2 regions of the Starkeya sp. ORNL1 genome follow, and region 1 is predicted to be linked to the other one. Evidence: predicted binding sites of a transcription regulator. Region 1 holds the regulator's gene; the other holds the start of a gene.
The links. The regulator PhoB, encoded in region 1, activates phosphate uptake and scavenging genes when phosphate is short. The targets are predictions, from matches to a motif close to TGTCATNNANCTGTCAT.
Positions count from the first base shown of each region.

Region 1 (5,653 bases):
AACGTCTCGGTGCCCTATGGCAACACCGCCATGGTCGGCGCGGTGATGCTCGGCCTCGGCCGCGCGCTGGGCGAGACCATGGCCGTCACCTTCGTCATCGGTAACGCCACCCGCATGTCGGCCTCGCTGTTCGCGCCGGGTGCCACCATCGCCTCGACCATCGCCAACGAGTTTCCTGAAGCGTCGATGGGCTCGCTGAAGCTGCAGTCGCTGCTCCAGCTCGGCTTCATCCTGTTCGTCATCTCGTTCATCGTGCTTGCGCTGTCGCGCATGCTGGTGCGCTCGAAGATCAAGGGCTGATCGTCATGGCATCGCTCGCTGCCCGCCGCGCCACCGACTTCACCGTGAAGGCCATCTCCACCGGCTTCGCCGTGCTGTCCCTCGTCATGCTCGCCTGGATCCTGTGGACCCTCTTGTCCCGCGGCCTCCCGGCGCTCGGCCCGCACGTCTTCACCCAGATCACCGCGCCTCCCGGCGCCGGCGGCGGCCTCCTGAATGCCATCGTCGGCTCGCTGATCCAGATCGTCATCGCGCTCTTGATCGGCACCCCGATCGGCCTGATGTGCGGCACCTTTCTTGCCGAGAACGGCAGGGGAACCCGGATCGCCGGCGTGGTGCGCTTCGTCAATGACGTGCTGCTCTCGGCGCCCTCGATCCTGATCGGCCTGTTCGTCTATCAGCTGCTGGTCGTGCCGTTCGGCGGCTTCTCCGGCTGGGCCGGCTCGATCGCACTGGCCATCCTGGTCATCCCGGTGGTGGTGCGCACCACCGAGGACATGCTGAACCTGGTGCCGATCGGCCTGCGCGAGGCAGCCTTCGCGCTCGGCGCGCCGCAATGGAAGGTCGTGACCATGGTGACCTGGCGCGCGGCGCGCGCCGGCATCACCACCGGCATCCTGCTCGCGCTCGCCCGCGCCGCCGGCGAGACCGCGCCGCTGCTCTTCACCTCGCTCGGCAATAACGGCTGGTCGATCGACCTGTCGCGGCCTATGGCCAGCCTGCCGATCGCCATCTATCAATACGCCGCCAGCCCGTTCGACGATTGGGTCGCCCTCGCCTGGGCCGGCGCGCTGATCATCACCGTTGGGGTGTTGACCCTCAACATCCTCTCCCGCCTTGTCCTGGCGAAGATGAAGTGAGCCGGCCATGAACTTTGCACCCGACACCTCCCTCGACATCGCCGCCGCCGTCAACCGCGCCAACGTCGTCGGCTCCGCCGCGACCAAGCTCAAGGTCGAGAAGCTGAATTTCTACTACGGCGACAACCACGCGCTGAAGAACATCAATTTCGAGATTCCCGAGAAGCGGGTTACCGCGATGATCGGGCCGTCGGGCTGCGGCAAGTCCACGCTGCTGCGCATCTTCAACCGCATGTATGCGCTCTATCCGGGCCAGCGCGCCGAAGGCAAGATCAGCTTCGACGGCGTCGACCTGCTCGGCAAGAACCTCGATTCCACCGTGGTGCGCTCGCGCATCGGCATGGTGTTCCAGAAGCCGACGCCGTTCCCGATGTCGATCTACGACAACATCGCCTTCGGCGTGAAGCTGCATGAGAGCCTCGGCAAGGCGGCGATGGACGAGCGCGTCGAATGGTGCTTGCGCAAGGCCGCCATCTGGGAGGAGACCAAGGACCGTCTCCACACTTCCGCCCTCGGCATGTCGGGCGGCCAGCAGCAGCGCCTGTGCATCGCCCGCACCATCGCGGTGAAGCCGGAAGTCATCCTGCTCGACGAGCCGACCTCGGCGCTCGACCCGATCTCGACCTCCAAGATCGAGGACCTGATCGACGAGCTGAAGCAGGACTTCACCATCGTCATCGTGACGCACAACATGCAGCAGGCCGCCCGCTGCGCCGACCTCACCTCCTTCTTCTATCTCGGCGAGCTGATCGAGGTCGGCCCGTCCAACGAGATCTTCACCAATCCGCGCGAGCAGCGCACCCGCGACTACATCACCGGCCGCTTCGGCTGATGCCGGGCGACGTGAGAGGCTTGACCCATGACTGAGCATATCGTCTCGTCCTTCGACGCGGACCTGAAGGATCTTGGCCGCAAGGTCGTGGAGATGGGCGGCCAGGCGGAGCGGCTGGTGGCCGATTCCGTGCAGGCGCTCGTCAAGCGCGACGCCGAGCTGGCGCAGAAGGTCATCGTGCTCGACGGTCCGGTGGACCTGCTGCAGCGCGAGATCGAGGAGAAGGCCATCCTCACCATCGCCCGCCGCCAGCCGCTCGCGCACGATCTGCGCGAGATCGTCGCCGCCATGCGCGTCGCCAACGACCTCGAGCGCATCGGCGACCTCGCCAAGAACACCGGCAAGCGCGTCCTCGCGCTGACCGGCGAGTTCCATCCGCAGAAGCTGGTGCGCGGCGTGGAGCATATGTCGGGCATGGTGCTGGAGCAGCTGAAAGAGGTGCTCGACGCCTATGCCAGCCGCGACGACGCCCGCGCGCTCCAGGTGTGGAAGCGCGACGGCGAGATCGACATTCTCTACACCTCGCTGTTCCGCGAACTCCTCACCTATATGATGGAAGACCCGCGCAACATCTCGCTGTGCACGCATCTGCTGTTCTGCGCCAAGAACATCGAGCGTATCGGCGACCACGCCACCAACATCGCCGAGACGGTGCATTATCTGGTGACTGGCCAGCTTCCCGCCGAGGAACGCCCGAAGCAGGACACCACCAGCATCACCAGCGTGGCGTTCCCTGCTTGATCTGAGCGGAAAGACGGGTCATGCCGACCAACATACTGATCGTGGAGGATGAGGAGCCCCTCACCCTCCTTCTTCGCTACAATCTGGAATCCGAGGGCTACGCGGTCGAAAGCGTCGGGCGTGGCGATGAGGCCGAGACCCGGCTGCGCGAAAGCGTACCGGATCTCGTCATCCTCGACTGGATGCTGCCGGGCCTGTCCGGCATCGAGCTCTGCCGGCGCCTGCGCGCCCGGCCGGAGACCGAGCGCATGCCGGTGCTGATGCTCACCGCCCGCGGCGAGGAGACCGAGCGGGTGCGCGGCCTCGCCACCGGCGCCGATGACTATGTGGTGAAGCCGTTCTCGGTGCCGGAGCTGATCGCCCGCGTGCGGGCGCTGCTGCGCCGCGCCAAGCCGGACCACATCGCCACCCTGCTGCGCGCCGGCGACATCGAGCTCGATCGCGAGACCAAGCGGGTCTACCGCGCGGGACGCGAGCTGCATCTTGGCCCGACCGAGTTCCGCCTGCTGGAGTTCCTGATGCAGTCGCCCGGCCGCGTCTTCACCCGCGAGCAATTGCTCGACGGCGTGTGGGGCCAGGACGTCTATATCGACGAGCGCACCGTGGACGTGCATGTCGGGCGCCTGCGCAAGGCTCTGAATCGCCCGCGCCAGCCCGACCCGATCCGCACCGTCCGCGGCTCCGGCTACTCATTCAACGAGATGTTCGCCCGCGCGCACTGAGCGGGCGTCACCCATCGCTGATGGCGATTGCGCGTCCCGGGCGGACGCTGCGTCACGTGTTCACCGCACATTCAGGCCGTCCACTCCACCCCTTCGCTGGGTCGATACCTAGCGGGGGACCGATGCAGCGCCTTTCCACCGACGACGTGCCGCGCCGGGACCGGCTCGCCTTCGTGCATGACTTTGTCGGCCGCCACGCCGCCGGCATGGAATTCAGTCCCCTGGACCCCGAGAATTTCCGCGTCGAGCTCGCGGCATTCCAGCTGCCCGGCAATGTGCTGGTCGCCGAGGCCAGCTATTCCCCGGTCGCCGGCACCCGCACCCGCGAAATGCTGAATGACGGGCGCGACGCCTATCAGCTGATGATCCACACCACGGAGCATGAGGCCTCGGTCGAGGGCCGCGCCGCGGTGAAGATCGCGCCCGGCGCCCTGATGATCATCGATCAGAGCGCGCACAATTCCTGCCGCCTCCCCGAGACCCGCCTGAAAGTGGTCAATCTCGACCGGACCCGGCTGAAGAAACTGGTGCCGCGCATCGATGAGCGGCCCTGCTACTTCCTCCCCGAGGCGACATCCGGCATGAACCTGTTTGCCGGCTATTCAGACCTGCTCCGCCGCACGCCGCCGCAAGGCGAGAGGGCCGGCCGCGTCGCGGCGGATCATCTTTATGATCTGGTGGCGCTGCTGCTCGACGCCGCCGTTCCAGGCGGCGGCGCCCGCAACATGCGCGGCGTCGGTGCGGCCCGGCTCGAACTGGTGAAGCGGCACATGCGCGCCCGGCTCGGTGATCCCGGCCTCGGCATCGAAGTGGTGGCGCGCCGCCAGGGCATCACCCCGCGCTACATCCAGCGCCTGTTCGAGGCGGAGGGCGCGAGCTTCTCCGAGTTCCTGCGCGACTGCCGGCTGGATTTCGCCTTCCGGCTGCTCGACGCGCCGGACGGCGGGCGCACCATTGCGGCGATTGCGTTCGAGGCGGGATTCAGCGACCTCTCCAGTTTCAACCGCGCCTTCCGCCGCCGCTACGCCATGACCCCCTCGCAGGTACGCGCCGAGGCGATGCACCGGCGTTTTTGAGAGGCGGGTTCAGAGTTCGCTTGAGCCGACTTGGCCCGCTCCATACGCCCTCATGCCCGGGCTTGACCCGGGTACCCAGACTTCGACGAGGTGCGTGCGGCTTCGCTGGATCCCCGGATCAAGTCCGGGGATGAGGGCTGTTCTCAGTTTTCCGCTCATCCCGACCCGCCTGTTCGCCCCCTGCATAGTTCGTTCGCCGGGCGCCGAGACGCTCAACGTTCTGCCGTCGTAGGCATCGCATCGTCGGACGGCGGGCCGCAGGCGCGCCGCGTGGCTGGGTCGGCACCAACCACCGCGGAGGCGGAAGAAAACGACATGAAGGCATGGATACTTCTCGCGCTCGGCCTCGCCACGGCCGCGTGCAACCAGACGCTCGGCACCGCCACAGCGCGCCAATCGAACCCGGAAAGCGCGGCGGCAGCGCCCACAGAAAGCGATGCTGCGTCAGTCAAAGGGTCGGCCACGGGCTCGAAAGCCTCCGCTCAGTCGGCAAAGCAGATCGTAGCAGTGCAATCCGCTGCCCAGCGCTGCGCCGACGCCGCGCAGGAGATGGCGAACAAGCAGACCCAGGCGGCGATGCTCGGGGGTGCGCTCTCCATGGTCGGAGGCTTTGGCGGCATGGCCGGGCAGGGCGGCGCCATCGCCGCGCAGGCGGCTTCGGTCGGCGGTTCGGTCATCCAGTCGCAGGCCGGCGCGCAGGCTCAGGCCGCCATGGCACAGGAGTGCCGCTGATGCGCCGCGCACTCCTGATGATGAAACTCTTGCCGCTGTTCGCCCTGCTGCTCGCCTCGCCGGCCTCCGCACTGACCGCGCAGGAGGCCGGCAAGGTGGTAGGGCTGATCGAGAAGCTGCAACCGAGCTTCGGCACGCTCGCCTATCACGACGAGGTTGCCGACGATTGGTATGAGCGCGACGAGGTCGGGCAGGGTCTCATTGCCCGCGAGGGCTTCAGCAAGGCGAGCTGGAGGACGGCGCTCGACGCCACCATGCGCGGCTATCTCGCCGGCATTCCGCAGAGCGAGATCGATGCGCTGTTCGCCGAGTTGCGCCAGAGATTGGCCAGGAGCCCGAAGATGACCGCCACGCAGAAGAGCGCGGTGGAGAGCTTCGTCGCGGAGGAATATGGCGAGCTGAAACAGCTGC
Region 1 covers NZ_CP048834.1:3,844,105-3,849,757, reverse strand. The annotation lists gene pstC (phosphate ABC transporter permease subunit PstC) at 1-300, shown strand, start outside; gene pstA (phosphate ABC transporter permease PstA) at 306-1,139, shown strand; gene pstB (phosphate ABC transporter ATP-binding protein PstB) at 1,147-1,971, shown strand; gene phoU (phosphate signaling complex protein PhoU) at 1,999-2,712, shown strand; gene phoB (phosphate regulon transcriptional regulator PhoB) at 2,733-3,434, shown strand; gene G3545_RS18265 (helix-turn-helix transcriptional regulator) at 3,557-4,510, shown strand; gene G3545_RS18260 (hypothetical protein) at 4,781-5,242, shown strand; gene G3545_RS18255 (hypothetical protein) at 5,242-5,653, shown strand, end outside.

Region 2 (5,653 bases), 2.7 Mb from region 1:
TCGTGGAAGCCTGACCACCCGACGTCATCGCGTTTGTCCGGGTGTCATGCCGGACGGCCGCAGGCCGATCCGGGATCGCAGGGAGGTGCCGAGCGGGACTTCACGCGATCCCGGCTCTCCGCTGCGCTCCGGCCGGGATGACGTCTTATCTTCCAAGAATCGAAATGGCCGGGGACGAGCCCCGGCCATCGCTTCGTTCAGCCAGATACGAGCCTCTCAGCTCACATCTTCACTTCGATCTTGCCGATCTTGATGAACTGCGTCGCGCCGGAGGAGCCGTCGACGCCGTCATTGTCGGTGACGATGTAGCCGTCGCCATTCACGTCGACGGTGAAGCTCTCCACCTTCTCGATGACATAGCCGTGCGGCGCGGCGAGGACGGGGATCAGGTCGCGGACCGTGGTCTTGGTCACCACCGGCGCGTCCTTCTTGTCGAGGCCGACCGGCGTCACGCCCTTCAGCGAGACATAGGTCAGCTTCTTCAGCTTGGCGTTCGAGCCGACCTGGTTGTCGCGCTCGATCAGGATCAGGCCGCCATTGGAGGCGCTGATCTCCGACAGGCCGACCCAGCCCTTGCCGGCGCTATCGAGCGGGTAGCGCACATAGCCCCAGCTCTTGGTCGCCGGCTTGTAGGCCAGCAGCTTCACCTGGCCCTTCGGATCGTCCTTCCACTCGCGCTGCACCGCGAGCCACACGGTCTCGTCGGCGCCGCTGCCGGTCACGGTCACGCCCTCGAAGCCGTAGCGGGTCGCCTGCGCGGCCAGTTCGGCCGGAAGCGTGATCTCTTCCTCGATGGCGCCGGTGGCGGAAACCTTGAGCAGCAGGTTCTGCGTCGGGTTCTCCTTCTTCTCCGGATTGCCTTCGGAAGCGAGCCAGAAGCCGCCGTCGGCACGCACCGCGATGCCCTCGAGGTCGAGACCCTTGGCCGGCTGGCCGTCGCGGGTGACGATGGTGGCGGCGGTGATCTTGGCCGGCAGCGAGGTGGCGTCCACGGTCAGGATGCGGCCCTGCGCATAGGCGCTGTCATTGACGGTGTAGAGCTTGCCCGGGGTCTTGGCATCCGCCGCGAAACCGGAGAGCGCGCTCCACCAGATCGGCAGGCCGTCCGGACCGTCGACCGAAGAGATGGTCGGATAGGCCGGCTTCTCGTTGCCGCGCTTGTAGATGGTGACGACCGAACCGATGCCGCCGTCTTCACGCAGGTCGGTCTCGCTCGCCGTCACGAGCAGGTCGCGCGCGGGGATGGCGAGCAGGCCTTCCGGACCGATGCCGCCCGGCAGCGCCTGCAGGAATTCGGGGGCATTGGCGCCGCCCTTGTCGCGATAGACGAAGACCAGCGAGCCGCGCTCGGAGCCGAGGAATAGCAGCTTGTCGCCGCCGAAGGTCGCGGCTTCCGCGCCCTCCATCTCGATGCCCTTCTTGTTGCGCTTGTCCGGATAGTGGCCGAGGCGCACCGCCATGTGCTCCGGCGCCGAACCGCTCTCGAACAGCACCTTGCCGGTCTTGTCATAGATGGTGAAGCCGCGGGTGCCGCCCTTCCAGTCGCCTTCATTGGCGGTGACGAAGCGGTCATTGTCGATCCAGTGCACCGCGTCCGGCTCGCGCGGGGTTTCCTTCTGCGAGCCCGAGAGATCGATGATGCCGTCCTTCTTGGTATCGACATGATCGAGCGCGGTGGAGCCGGCGGAGAAGTTCGCGACGATCTTGCCGGTGGCGAGATCGGCGACCACGATGTGGTTATTCTCCTGCAGCGTCAGCACGACTTGGTTCAGGCCGTTGATGCTGACATATTCCGGCTCCGGATCTTCCGGAGCGACGGCGGCGATGCCGCTGACGTCGATGATCTTCTTGTCCGCGCAGGCGACCGCGCCGTCCTTCACCGGGAAATAGGTGAGGTTGCCGCCGGGCAGCTGCGGAATGGCGCCCTCGTTGATCTCTTCATCGCGCTCATTCTCGATGGCGATGGCGAGGAAGGAACCGTCGTCGCTGCGGGCGAGCGAATCCGGCTGGCCACCGAGGTCGCAGGTGGCGACCACTTTCTTGGTGGCGAGATCGACCACCGCGAGGTGACCCGAGGGCTTCGCCTTGGATTCGGAGGTGACGACGCCGACGAACGCCTTGTCCTTGATGATGACGGTTGAGGTCGGCTCGCCGCCGAGCGCCACGACGCCGGCCGCCTTCGGCGCCGCCGGGTCGTTGATATCGACGAAGCCGATGCGATTGCCCGGGCTGTCGGTATAGACCAGCGTCTTGCCGTCCTCGCTGGAGGTGATGATTTCGGCGACCGTGCCCTTCTTGGGATCGGCATCGGCCGGCAGGTTGTCGACGACATTGAAGGTGGCGATGCGGTTGAACGCCGGGGTCGTCTGCGCGTGCGCGGCGGAAATGCCGAGCAGCACGGCGAGTGAAACGCCGGAAAGAAGCGTCGGGCGCATGAAATCCCTCCCATGAAAAAGCAGCCATGGCTGCCGGTGCGGCACTTCCACCGCGCTTACGTGACAGACGGATGACATGCCCATGCGGCAACCGGTAACCATAGGAGGCCACGGCCTGCCGCGGCGGCAGCGGCGCGTGCATTTTCCAACGTCTACTACTTTTGTAGAGGCGGATTCGCCCCATACGCGATGTTTTTGGGCTTGCGCTTGACGAAACGGCATCGTCTCCTTCCCCTAGAGACAAGGTGAGTAAATCACCGTCCAACGGGCTACGTCCCGTAGAGGAAAACGCCACAGGAGGAACCATCCATGACCGAAACGTCAGGGAAGCGCGCCGGAGCGCGCACCAGTCGCCGCAATTTCATCGCGACCGCCGCTGCCGCCGCTGCCGGCGCTACCGTCGCCGCCCCCGCCGTTCACGCGCAGGCGCCGATCAAGCTGAAGTTCCAGTCGACCTGGCCGAACAAGGACATCTTCCACGAGTTCGCCGGCGACTACGTCAAGCGGGTCAATGCCATGACCGGCGGGCGCGTCGAGCTCGAAATCCTTGCTGCCGGCTCTGTCGTTCCCGCCTTCCAGATGGCGGACGCGGTTTCGGCCGGCATCCTCGATGGCGGCCACGGCGTCTCCGCCTATTGGTACGGCAAGAACAAGGCCTTCTCGCTGTTCGGAACGGCGCCTGCCTTTGGCTGGGACGCCGACGAACTGCTCGGCTGGGTACGCTATGGCGGCGGCCAGGAGCTCTATGACGACCTGATCACCAATGTGCTGAAGCTCAATGTCGTCGGCATGCTCTACGGGCCGATGCCGACCCAGCCGCTCGGCTGGTTCAAGAAGGACATCAAGAGCGCGGATGATCTCAAGGGGCTGAAGTACCGTACCGTCGGCCTCGGCGCCGATCTCAACAAGGAACTCGGCGCGGCGGTCACCATCATGCCCGGCGGCGAGATCGTCCCGGCGATCGACCGCGGCCTGCTCGACGGCGCGGAGTTCAACAACCCCTCTTCCGACCTGGTGCTTGGCTTCCCGGACGTCTCGAAGATCTACATGATCCAGAGCTACCATCAGGCGCTGGAATGCTTCGAGATCTTGTTCAACAAGACAAAGTTCAGCGGACTGCCGGCGGACGTGCAGGCCATCCTCAAGGCCGCGGGCGATGCGTCGTCCTCTGACATGATGTGGAAGGCGCAGGATCGCTATTCCAAGGACCTCGAGGCCATCAAGGCGCGCGGTGTCAAGGTCATCCCGACGCCGAAGCCGGTGCTGGAAGCACAGCTCGCCGCCTGGGACAAGGTGATCGCCAACCTCTCCGCCGATCCGTTCTTCAAGAAGGTCATCGACAGCCAGAAGGCCTGGGCGCAGCGCGTCGTCGGTTTCCGCCTCCAGTACGAGGTGGATTCCCGCACTGCTTACGATCACTTCTTCAGCAAGGCCTGAGATCAGGCGGGCGCCGCGCAGGCGGCGCCCGCCATTTTTACGAGCATCCTTCGAGGCCGCCTCCGGCGGCACCTCAGGATGCGTGGTTCTTTCAAATGCGACGTCATCCTGAGGCGCGAGTGCAGCGCGCCTCGAAGGATGTTCGTCACCCCTGCGCCCCGCCGCCCTTCCCGAGGCCCATATGCAATCCGTTCTGCTCGCCGTCGACCGGTTGAACGCGTTCATCGGCAAGCTGTTCGCCTGGTGCATCGTCATACTGATGCTGGCCATCACCTATGAAGTTTTCTGCCGCTATGTGCTGAGGGACCCGACCAGTTGGGCCTACGACGTCAGCCTGATGCTGTACGGCACGCTGTTCATGATGGCCGGCGCCTACACGCTCTCGCGCAACGGCCATGTGCGCGGCGATTTCCTCTACCGCAAATGGGCGCCGACGACGCAGGCCAAGAGCGATCTCGTGCTCTACTTCCTGTTCTACTTTCCCGGCATTCTGGCGCTGATCTATTCCGGCTGGGGTTACTTCCAGCTCTCCTACATGCTCAACGAGCATTCCGCTTTCAGCCCGGACGGCCCGATCATCTGGCCATTCAAGGGGCTGATCCCGATCACCGGCGTGATGATGCTGCTGCAGGGCGTGGTCGAGGTGGTGCGCTGCATCATCTGCATCCGCACCGGCGACTGGCCGCAGCGCCTGCATGACGTCGAGGAGATGGAGAAGATCATCCTCGAAGAAGCCGCCGCCAATCTGGCCGAGCGCGAAGCCACCACACGAGGATCGCTGTGATGTTTCTCTCCGATCCCGCCCTCGGCGTGTTGATGCTGTTTCTCTTCCTCATTTTCCTGATGCTCGGCTTCCCGATCGCCTTCACGCTGATGGCGCTGGGCGTCGGCTTTGGCTACTTCACGCAAGGGCCGAGCATCTTCAATCTGTTCGTGCAGCGCACCTATTCAGTGATGGCGAACGACGTGCTGATCTCGATCCCGCTGTTCCTGTTCATGGGCTACGTGGTCGAGCGCGCCAACATCCTCGACCGGCTATTCCGATCGATCCAGCTCGCCGCCGGCTGGCTGCCCGGCTCGCTCGCGGTGGCGACGCTCGCCACCTGCGCGCTGTTCGCCACTGCCACCGGCATCGTCGGCGCGGTGGTGACGCTAATGGGCCTGCTCGCCTTCCCGGCCATGCTGCGCGCCGGCTACGACACCAAGCTCGCGGCGGGTGTGGTCTGCGCCGGCGGCTGCCTCGGCATTCTCATTCCGCCGAGTGTGATGCTCATTCTCTATGGCGCCACCGCCGGCGTCTCGGTGGTGAAGCTTTACGCCGCCGCCTTCATACCCGGGCTGATGCTGGCGGGCATGTATATGGTGTACGTGATCATCCGCGCCATCCTCAATCCGAGCCTCGCGCCCAAGCTGCCCGCCGCCGAGCGCAACGTGCCGATCCTCACCATCGTCATGGCGCTGCTGACGTCATTCTTCCCGCTGGTGCTGCTGATCGTGTCGGTGCTCGGCGCCATCATCCTCGGCCTCGCCACGCCGTCGGAAGCCGCCGCCATCGGCGCGCTCGGCGCGGTGCTGCTGGCGCTGGCCTACCGCACCTTCAGCTTCGAGAAGCTGAAGGATTCGGTGTTCCTCACCGCCCGCGCCTCGGCCATGGTGTGCTGGCTGTTCGTCGGCTCCGCGGTGTTCTCGGCGGTGTTCGCGCTGCTCGGCGGCCAGCATGTGGTCGAGCAGTTCATCCTGTCGCTGAACCTCGGCCCTATCGGCTTCCTGATCCTCACCCA
Region 2 covers NZ_CP048834.1:280,666-286,318, reverse strand. The annotation lists gene G3545_RS01355 (iron ABC transporter permease) at 1-14, shown strand, start outside; gene G3545_RS01350 (esterase-like activity of phytase family protein) at 222-2,435, opposite strand; gene G3545_RS01345 (TRAP transporter substrate-binding protein) at 2,745-3,872, shown strand; gene G3545_RS01340 (TRAP transporter small permease subunit) at 4,054-4,656, shown strand; gene G3545_RS01335 (TRAP transporter large permease subunit) at 4,656-5,653, shown strand, end outside.
Region 2: the regulator PhoB is predicted to act here: its motif matches at 2,496-2,512, upstream of G3545_RS01350 (esterase-like activity of phytase family protein).